3 linked regions of the Spirosoma aureum genome follow. The protein of the gene in region 3 interacts with the protein of the main gene of each other region in a pairwise test. Links are inferred from orthologs where the notes say so. Each region holds a gene or a part of one and is shown on either strand. Other genes may lie near its edges. The genes, in order: G8759_RS00175, ung and G8759_RS03495.

Evidence for each region.
Region 1: the proteins of G8759_RS03495 (region 3) and G8759_RS00175 interact in binary tests that used the Escherichia coli proteins (3 or more experiments, as listed by UniProt). The link is inferred for Spirosoma aureum from one-to-one orthologs.
Region 2: the proteins of G8759_RS03495 (region 3) and ung interact in binary tests that used the Escherichia coli proteins (3 or more experiments, as listed by UniProt). The link is inferred for Spirosoma aureum from one-to-one orthologs.

Annotation. Positions count from the first base shown.
Region 1 is NZ_CP050063.1:38,054-41,034, reverse strand. Bases 1-2,820 are described here. They hold G8759_RS00175 (5-formyltetrahydrofolate cyclo-ligase), read right to left. Parts: upstream 1,793-2,820; coding sequence 1,208-1,792; downstream 1-1,207. Other genes in these bases: bshC (bacillithiol biosynthesis cysteine-adding enzyme BshC), read right to left, coding at 1,828-2,820; G8759_RS00180 (aspartate-semialdehyde dehydrogenase), read right to left, coding at 83-1,096. In the rest of the region: more of bshC, read right to left, coding at 2,821-2,981. UniProt on the Escherichia coli protein: Involved in the removal of 5-formyltetrahydrofolate.
Region 2 is NZ_CP050063.1:7,975,516-7,978,588, reverse strand. The notes cover bases 16-2,927. They hold ung (uracil-DNA glycosylase), read right to left. Parts: upstream 1,849-2,927; coding sequence 1,183-1,848; downstream 16-1,182. Other genes in these bases: G8759_RS32050 (O-methyltransferase), read left to right, coding at 2,476-2,927; apaG (Co2+/Mg2+ efflux protein ApaG), read left to right, coding at 1,992-2,378; G8759_RS32065 (N-acetylmuramoyl-L-alanine amidase family protein), read left to right, coding at 126-1,112. Also shown: more of G8759_RS32050, read left to right, coding at 2,928-3,073. UniProt on the Escherichia coli protein: Excises uracil residues from the DNA which can arise as a result of misincorporation of dUMP residues by DNA polymerase or due to deamination of cytosine.
Region 3 is NZ_CP050063.1:862,215-865,248, forward strand. Bases 45-2,917 are described here. They hold G8759_RS03495 (nucleoside-diphosphate kinase), read left to right. Parts: upstream 45-1,207; coding sequence 1,208-1,627; downstream 1,628-2,917. Other genes in these bases: G8759_RS03490 (DHH family phosphoesterase), read right to left, coding at 45-1,073; nth (endonuclease III), read right to left, coding at 1,680-2,327; G8759_RS03505 (hypothetical protein), read right to left, coding at 2,434-2,685; G8759_RS03510 (RNA polymerase sigma factor), read right to left, coding at 2,660-2,917. In the rest of the region: more of G8759_RS03490, read right to left, coding at 42-44; more of G8759_RS03510, read right to left, coding at 2,918-3,034. UniProt on the Escherichia coli protein: Major role in the synthesis of nucleoside triphosphates other than ATP. The ATP gamma phosphate is transferred to the NDP beta phosphate via a ping-pong mechanism, using a phosphorylated active-site intermediate.

The sequences.
Region 1 (2,981 bases), 820 kb from region 3 along the record:
TTAACAGGTATTGAAGATACGCAAAAAGTCCCGCCCGGTAGCAAACCGAACGGGACTTTGGGTAATTAGCCGGGAAGAATGGTTACGCTACTACTTCGCCTGCTTCCACCAGATTATGTTTCAGTAAATATTCGGCGATCTGAACGGCGTTTGTTGCCGCTCCTTTACGAAGGTTGTCGGCCACGATCCACATGTTCAGCGTCTTGGGCTGGCTCTCGTCACGACGGATACGACCCACGAAAACTTCATCTTTCCCGTGCGCTGTCAGCGGCATTGGATACACTTTATTTTTCGGATCATCCTGTACAATAACGCCTTCTGCATTCCGCAGCAACTCAACGACTTCTTCCAGTTCGAAGTCATTCTCGAACTCAATATTCACCGCTTCAGAATGGCCGCCAATGGTCGGGATACGTACCGTGGTAGCTGTGACCTGAATGGAGTCGTCGCCCATGATTTTTTTGGTCTCATTGACCATTTTCATCTCCTCTTTCGTATAGCCATTATCGAGGAACACATCGATGTGCGGCAATACGTTCAGGTCGATCGGGTGCGGGTATACTTTGGCAACGCTATCATCGCCATTACGTTCAGCAAAGAGTTGATCAACAGCCGCTTTGCCCGTACCCGTCACCGACTGGTAAGTCGATACTACAACCCGCTTAACGGTATAACGGTCATGCAGGGGTTTCAGCGCAACCACCATCTGAATGGTCGAGCAGTTTGGATTGGCAATGATTTTATCCTCGGGGGTCAGCGTGTTTGCGTTGATTTCAGGAACGACCAGTTTTTTGGTCGGGTCCATACGCCATGCCGACGAGTTATCGACAACGGTAATACCGGCTTCGGCAAATTTAGGAGCCAATGCCAGCGATGTGCTGCCACCCGCCGAGAAAATCGCAATGGCAGGTTTGGCTGCAATGGCATCCTCGAAGCTAACGACCGTGTATGGTTTACCCTTGAACTCCACCTGTTTACCAACCGACCGCTCGGAAGCAACAGGAATAAGTTCTGATACCGGGAAGTTACGTTCTTCCAGAACCTTCAGGATTTCGCCACCGACCAGGCCCGTGGCTCCAACGACTGCGATTTTCATGCTTTTAACGCGGGAGAACCCCGCTTTTAACTGGTTAATAAAAAGCGGGTTCTTCGCCCGCACTACATTTTGGAGTGCAAAAGTACGGTAAAAGTTTGAGGCACAGTATAATTATTTAGAAAAAAACCAGACTTGTTCCGGTGTAATGCAGACTGCTAGTGGAATATCAGTTTGCTCGATTCCATCAATAGGATCGACCGGTTCTGCTAATGATAAACCAACGGTCAGGCAATCGGGTCGGCAGTTGGCCAGAAAACGGTCGTAGAAGCCACCTCCATAGCCAACCCGGTGGCCGCTTTGATCAAAGGCCAGGAGTGGTACAAGGACTATGTCGATACTGTCGGCCTTAATAGCTAATGATTGGTCGGAAACAGGCTCGGGAATGCCCCAGCGATTTTCGACTAAAACCGTATTGGGTGTAAGCTCGTAATGAGTAAGATGATGGGCCTTTGTGTCGGTTACAGAAGCAATAACCCGAACCGCCGGAAAGTCGGCCCAGAGCCGATGAATAATCGGCCAGGTATTGACCTCATTCTGGCATAGGATGGGTAAAAAAGTATGGACAGTAATGTTACCATCCATCCAGTTCTGATTAAAAAAGTGCTGGCAGATTTTTTGACTTCGGGCTTCAATCGCTGCTGCTGGCAACGCTTTTCGCAGACCAAGGTAGTAGCGACGTAGTTCAGCTTTTGTCATACGGCAGGTCACGTTAACCGACCTCAACGGAGGTATTATTCGAGGCAAAGCTGCATTCGGTAGTCGAAAGGATCAAATACCGACAGCATTTTTTGAAGAAACTTCCGATCGTTCAGGTAAAACGTCAGGAAATTTTCACTACGCTCCTGCAAACCACCATTGGGGAACAGTTCGTTCTTAACGGCCAGCAACTGCCGAACGCCAATTTCCTGATTGTGCTCTTCGGCCCGACGCATCTTTTTCTCCAGCCGGGCAACAGCATTGGCAAATCGCTTCGTTTCGGCCAGAACGGCTCGTTCAAGCGTAGGATCGACCATTTGCGCCTTATGGAGAATACTGTCCAGTGCTTTGTTGACGACTTTGTTTTCGTTGTCAAATTTGAGCGTATGCCGGGCATGTGTTTCAACAAATTCACGCTTCAGCAACAATGTATCTTTAAATAGTTCTTCCGGCGTTAGACCTAATTTTCGAACACGCTTCGCGCTTACAGTTGGTACATACATCGCAAAATTGCGGGGCATCAGAATGGGGAAAGTAGTCTGGAAATGCTCAAAAACAGGCTTTAATTGCAGCCAATAGGGCACTTCAGACGGTCCGCCAATGTAAGTCAGATTAGGCAGAATTGTTTCCTGATACAGTGGCCGAAGCACCACATTGGGACTGAATCGTTCCGGATGCTCATCCAGTAAGGCCAGTAATTCTGTTTCTGAAAACCGAAGCTTAGTATGCAGTACACGATACGTTCCATCTTCCTTGCGCTCGATGCGTTCGCGGAGTTGATCATCCAGGTAAAACAGATTGATATCGCGGGGCGTAATAACTGTCTTGTAGCCCAGATTTTCGAGTAATTCCGTTTGCTTTACCACCAGCTCACCAGCATGCTGATTGATCAGCTCATCCCGCATAACTGGGGCGAAAACACGTTTCAATGCGGCATCGTCGGCATCGAGGCAGACCAGACCTTCGGCTCCAAACAACTCATTGACGTAATACCGGGCGGCATCAGCCAGCGTATTGTGGTTCAGATAAGCCTCTTCAAATAGAGTGAGCTTTTCGGGTATCTGATTGAAGAGGGTCTTTAATTCCTGCGGATTTATACGCCCAACGGCTCCGCGTTGCTCGGTTGCCCAGGCATAATTTTTACCGAACAGCGAAAAATGATTGATCTCAGCAAAGTCGTGGTCTTCGG
Region 2 (3,073 bases), 7.1 Mb from region 3 along the record:
TTGACGTGAAGCCCCGAATGTACATTCGGGGCCTTTCCATAAATGGAAGTCGCTTTATTCACTAGATCTACATCATTTCACTGAAAGATAGCGTTACTTTGTTCATAGATAGATACATAACGCCAGTGCAGAAACGGAATACTTCCATCAATACTCAGTTTTTTGTCGTCCTTTTAACCCTATTTTTCTGCTTAAGTCGGTGGGGAGATGAGCAGATTCTGGCCAGACCAACCAATGGCCATGTCGCTCCGACTAAACCCGGCAAGAAACGAATAGCGGGAAAAGTACATCGGCGCTCAACCACCAAAATAAGCGCAGTCAATCGCAAAGCAACCAAGAGAAAAGCGCTGGCGGAGGAAAACAAGAAGGTCGTTTCATCAACAACTGTGGCCTTGTTTGGTCCGAGATATGCCCATGTGGCGGTGAAAGATCATTTGTTGAGGGGAGCGGTCTATTATCTGGCATCGGGGCATGGCGGGCCTGATCCGGGCGCGCTGGGCCGGTACGGCAAGTATGTGTTACCCGAAGACGAATACGCCTACGATGTAACTATCCGATTGGCTCGTGCCCTGATGGAACATGGCGCTACTGTTTACATGATTCTTCAGGATCCTAATGATGGCATCCGGGATGATAAAATACTGAAGCTGGACCGCGACGAAGTTACGTATCTCCGACAGACAATTCCATTAAACCAGACCCTTCGGCTACGCCAGTGTACGGATGCCGTGAACCGTCTCAACCGAAAACATAAAGGGGCGTATCAACGAATGGTAACCATTCATGTCGACAGCCGGAGCGCGGGCGAAACCATCGATGTGTTTTTCTATCACCACCAGAACAGTGGAGTAGGGAAAAGGCTGGCTAAAAATATTCATCGAAGTTTCAACGCTGGCTATAAGCGCTATCAACCTAACCGGAGCTATCTGGGCAACGTATCGGACCGGAGTAGCTTGTATGTGGTAAAAAACAGCCATCCACCAACCGTCTTTATTGAATTAGGCAACATCCGAAACGAGAAAGATCAGCGTCGCTTTCTGCTGGCCGGTAATCGGCAGGCACTGGCTAACTGGATATGCGATGGTATGCGGGCAGATTATAAATTACGATAGCAGTAGGCAGTCTTCAGTAAGTAAATGACTATTGCCAAAATACCGCCAACTGAAGACTGCCCCCTGAAAACTACCAGTCGATTGGCGGTAGACCTTTACCTTCCAGATAGTTATTGGCCTGACTGAAATGCTTGGTTCCGAACCAGCCACCCCATTGAGCAGCCATCGGCGATGGATGTTTTGCTTTCAGAACCAGGTGTTTTTTGTTATCGATGACAGCGCCTTTCTTTTGAGCGTAAGCTCCCCAAAGCATAAAAACGACATGTTGCTTCTCATCGGAGATCAGTTTGATTACCGCATCCGTAAACGTTTCCCAGCCTTTGCCCTGATGTGATCCTGCCTGCCCCGCCCGCACGGTAAGCGTCGAGTTGAGTAACATGACACCCTGGCGAGCCCAGCGTTCGAGGTTTCCCGATTTTGGAACTGGTTTGCCCAGATCATCCTGAATTTCTTTAAAAATATTGACCAGAGAAGGCGGCTTACTGATGCCATCGGCAACCGAAAACGCAAGTCCATTGGCTTGCCCTTCGCCGTGGTAGGGGTCCTGGCCGAGAATGACAACGCGTGTATCGTCAAAACTGCATGAATTGAAGGCGTTGAACATCAACCGACCGGGTGGATAAACCCGCTGGGTACTGTATTCCTGTCGCAGAAATTCCGCTAACGCAATAAAATAAGGCTTATCAAATTCAAACTGTAGCCTTGTTTGCCATGATTCTGCAATAGATACGTTCATGTAGGGAACTGATAAGGGTGATTCGGCATTATAGGCCTAAAAACGCCGAGAGCCACTCTTTGAAAATTTTTTCAAGACTGTTCTTGCGTATCAAAACTAATCAACTTAATTTTCGTTTTAAGGTTGCAAACGACACTAAATTTATGGTATCGTCAGTCACAGAAGGCGTAAAGGTAAGTGTGAAGACCGAGTATCAATCCGATTACTCCAGTCCATTACAAGCGCATTACGTGTTCACTTACCGGATTACGATCGAAAATGCCAGCGACTATACCATTCAGTTGCTCAGACGGCATTGGACAATCTATGATTCCAACGGCACCGTCCGTGAGGTTGAAGGGGAAGGCGTGGTTGGTTTACAACCCGTACTGGAACCCGGAGAAGTTCATCAGTATGTATCGGGCTGCAATCTGCGCTCAAGTATGGGCAAAATGGCCGGTACTTACCTCGTTGAACGTATTATTGATGGGAAACAGGTTCGTGTAGCCATTCCGGAATTCACGATGATTGTACCCTATAAATTGAATTAATGAGCCATAATGGATAATGAACCCCGTGGGCGGTTCTGAATGAATAACTGTCGTATGATGGAACTATTCATTTTACATTCTACATTATCCATTTCCTATGTTGTTTGCTTATTTACGCTACCTCGCTCGTGCTCGCGACGAGCATTCTCTTCACTCGCCCTTTCTGTTTACGCTTTATACTCGTGTTATTCGGGCGGGCAATCGTTCTGAGCCTGTTTTTAAACCTATTCGGGCCTTACAAAGTAAGCTTCGTCAAAATCGCCAGCTGATTCATATAACGGACTTTGGAGCGGGTTCGAAAGTAAATACCTCCCAACAGCGAAGCATTCGGGATATTGCCCGAAACTCCCAGAAGCCAGCCCGGTTCGGTCGATTGCTGTTTCGACTCATTCGACGGTTCGACGCAAAAACTATTCTGGATTTAGGTACATCGCTTGGGGTAACGACGGCTTATCTGGCAATGGCTGCCAAACCGCAAAATGGCCGCATTCTGACATTTGAAGGATGTCCGGAAACGGCGGCTGTTGCCCGCCAGAATTTTGATGAGCTGGGTATTCAAAATATAGACATCGTAGTCGGGAATATCGACGAAACATTGCCCATCCAGGTGGAAAAGTCGATACCACTCGACTTCGTTTTTTTCGATGCCAATCATCGCTACGGACCGACTATTCGCTATTTTGAAACATGCCTGA
Region 3 (3,034 bases):
CGAACAACAAACCGCTCCGGCGGTCCGGCACAAACCATTTCTCAGACAGTCTCCAGCAACTGTTGTTGATACTGAGGGAGTATTGTTAAAAGTTTTTTCTCAGTTTCGGCCAACGACAACTTAGATCGTCCACCGGCAGCATTTCGATGGCCTCCGCCATTAAAGTGTTTGCTTACCAGCTCACGAACGGAAAAATCGCCGATTGAACGAAAAGAGAGACGAATTTCATCGTTACGGTCAATCAAAATTGCGGCCATCACCACGCCTTCTACCGATAGCGCATAGTTGACCATGCCTTCCGTATCACCCGTTTTGGATCGATACTGCTTTAATTCGGCGTCAGTTAGGGTGATATAGGCAAATTTATATTCGGGTACTACTTTGAGCTTTTCGTTTAGGACATAACCTAAGAGTCGAAACTTATCAAGCGACACATTGTCGAAAATACGCCGGTGAATACTGCTTACATCAATCTTAAGGTCGAGTAACTCAGCAGCCATCCGGTGAACATCACCAGTTGTATTCGAGTGGCGAAACGAACCCGTGTCGGTCATCAGCCCCGAATACAAACACTCGGCAATAGGAACGTCGAGTAGATCTTTGTCGCCTAACTGCACAATTAGCCGGAAAACAAGTTCGGCAGTAGCAGCAGCACTTGGGTCCCAAAGAGCCAGATCGGCGAATGCTTCTGGTTCGAGATGATGATCGATCAGGATCTTACGAGCGCGAGACTGACGCACCATAGGCGCCAGATCGCGGATGCGGTCCAGGCTTGAGAAGTCGAGACAAAAGATCACATCGGCCTCTTCCATTAATTGGGCCACTGTTACCCGAACTTTCTCATCGAAGGCAATGACGTCATCATTACCCGGCATCCAATACAGATTTTGCCCGTAGTCGGTAGGGGTGACGACTGTCACGCGGTGACCTTTTTTGCGGAGGTAACCCGCCAAACCCAGCGATGATCCCATAGCATCAGCGTCAGGATTCTGGTGAGTTGTAATCAGCACAGTTTGGGCGGCACCACTCAGCGGTTGTCCGATAACTGCACCAATTGCTTCAATATCTTGCATAAACAAACAGCCGAAGCCGTAATCGAAACCCAAAAGTACGAATAATTTGGATATCAGTGGGCTTATTGACCTACATGGCATTTCGGGTAAAGTGCTTACCTTTGCGCCCAAATAAAATTTGGAAATAATCCCTGATGGCTACGAACCAAACGTTCACCATGATTAAGCCCGACGCAGTAGAAGGCGGGCATACTGGAGCAATTATTAAACTGATTGAAGAAGCAGGCTTCCGTATCGTTGCAATCAAAAAGACTCAGTTAACGCCTGAGCGGGCTGGTCAATTTTACGCCGTTCACCGCGAACGTCCGTTTTATAACGATCTACGGGCTTATATGTCGTCGGGAGCGATTGTGCCCATGATCCTGGAAAAAGAAAATGCAGTTGCCGATTTCCGTAAGTTGATTGGTGCTACGAATCCGGCACAGGCTGAAGAAGGGACAATCCGGAAGCTGTATGCCAAGTCGATAGAAGCAAACGCTATTCACGGCTCTGATTCAGATGAGAATGCAGCGATTGAGGGCGGCTTCTTTTTTGCCGCAACAGAGCAGTTTTAGTCTGAACGGTGATCAGGCTGATTAAAGGCTATTTAAAGCGTAATCAGCCTGGTCATAATCCATAACGCTTTTCATAATATTTGCAAAATTCCTTCAGGGCGCATACCTCGCACTTCGGTGTACGCGCGAGGCAAATGTATCGTCCGTGTAAAATAAGCCAGTGATGGGCTTTGGGAACGTATTGTTTCGGAATGTGGGCCATCAACGCTTTTTCAACAGCAAGTGGCGTTGTAGCGGTCAAAGGAGCAAGCCCGAGCCGATGTGAGACACGAAAAACATGCGTGTCGACGGCCATTGTTGGTTCATTATAGACGACTGATAAAATGACATGGGCCGTTTTACGGCCAACGCCCGGCAATGTCTGCAATTCCTCAACGGTTGCCGGAATTTCTCCCCCAAAGTGTTCCATTAAGGCCTTTGCCATCCCGACCAGGTGCTTTGCCTTATTGTTGGGGTATGACACGCTACGGATGTAGGTAAATACTTCGTCGACCGAGGCCGCGGCCAGCGATTCTGGCTCCGAAAAGCGAGCGAAAAGAGCTGGAGTAATCTGGTTAATCCGTTTATCCGTACACTGAGCCGACAAAATAACAGCAACCAGTAACTCAAACGGGTTGCCGAAATTTAATTCTGTTTTTGGCTCTGGATAATGCTGGGTAAAATAATCGAGAAATCGCCGGAAGCGTTCTTTTTTTTGCATACAAAAACGACCTTAAACACCGGATAACGGATCAAAACCAATTAACAAGGCTGCGATCTGTTATCCGATGTCCAATGTCTGGAATACAGCAAAACCCACTAACTCGCTACGAATGTCGCAGACGGGTTGGTGGGTTTGCCGAATGGTGTTTGGAGTAATTCAGAATGTTCTGAACCGTACTTTTTCGGGGTTGGCGTTCAATTTTATTCATCAAAGCCCGTAGTTCGAGGGCTTCGAGAAAGAACGTCATCAATTCCGGTTCAGACATCATGGCGTCTTCAATGAGCAGGTTCTCCTCTGGAGAGGTCTCCTCATAGACGTACCGGATTACATCATCTTGGGTAAATGTTTTTATCATAACTCAGCGAACGTTTGCTCAGTTGTTTGCGCAGATTAATCAGCGCATAACGCATACGTCCCAAAGCTGTGTTGATGCTGACTCCGGTTGCATCGGCAATCTCCTGGAAACTCATTTCCTCGTAGTGCCGCATAATGAGCACTTGACGCTGTTGTTCCGGCAATCGCTGAATCAGTTCGCGCAAATGCTCGTGTGTTTCCTGGCGAATTTGCAATGACTCTACCGAATCTTCAGCAAACTCAAGCGTATTAAACACACTGCTTCCGTCTTCAAACACCACACTGGGGTAGCGTTTATCTTTTCGGAAATAGTCAATGGCCAAGTTGTGAGCGATGCGGATAATCCAGGG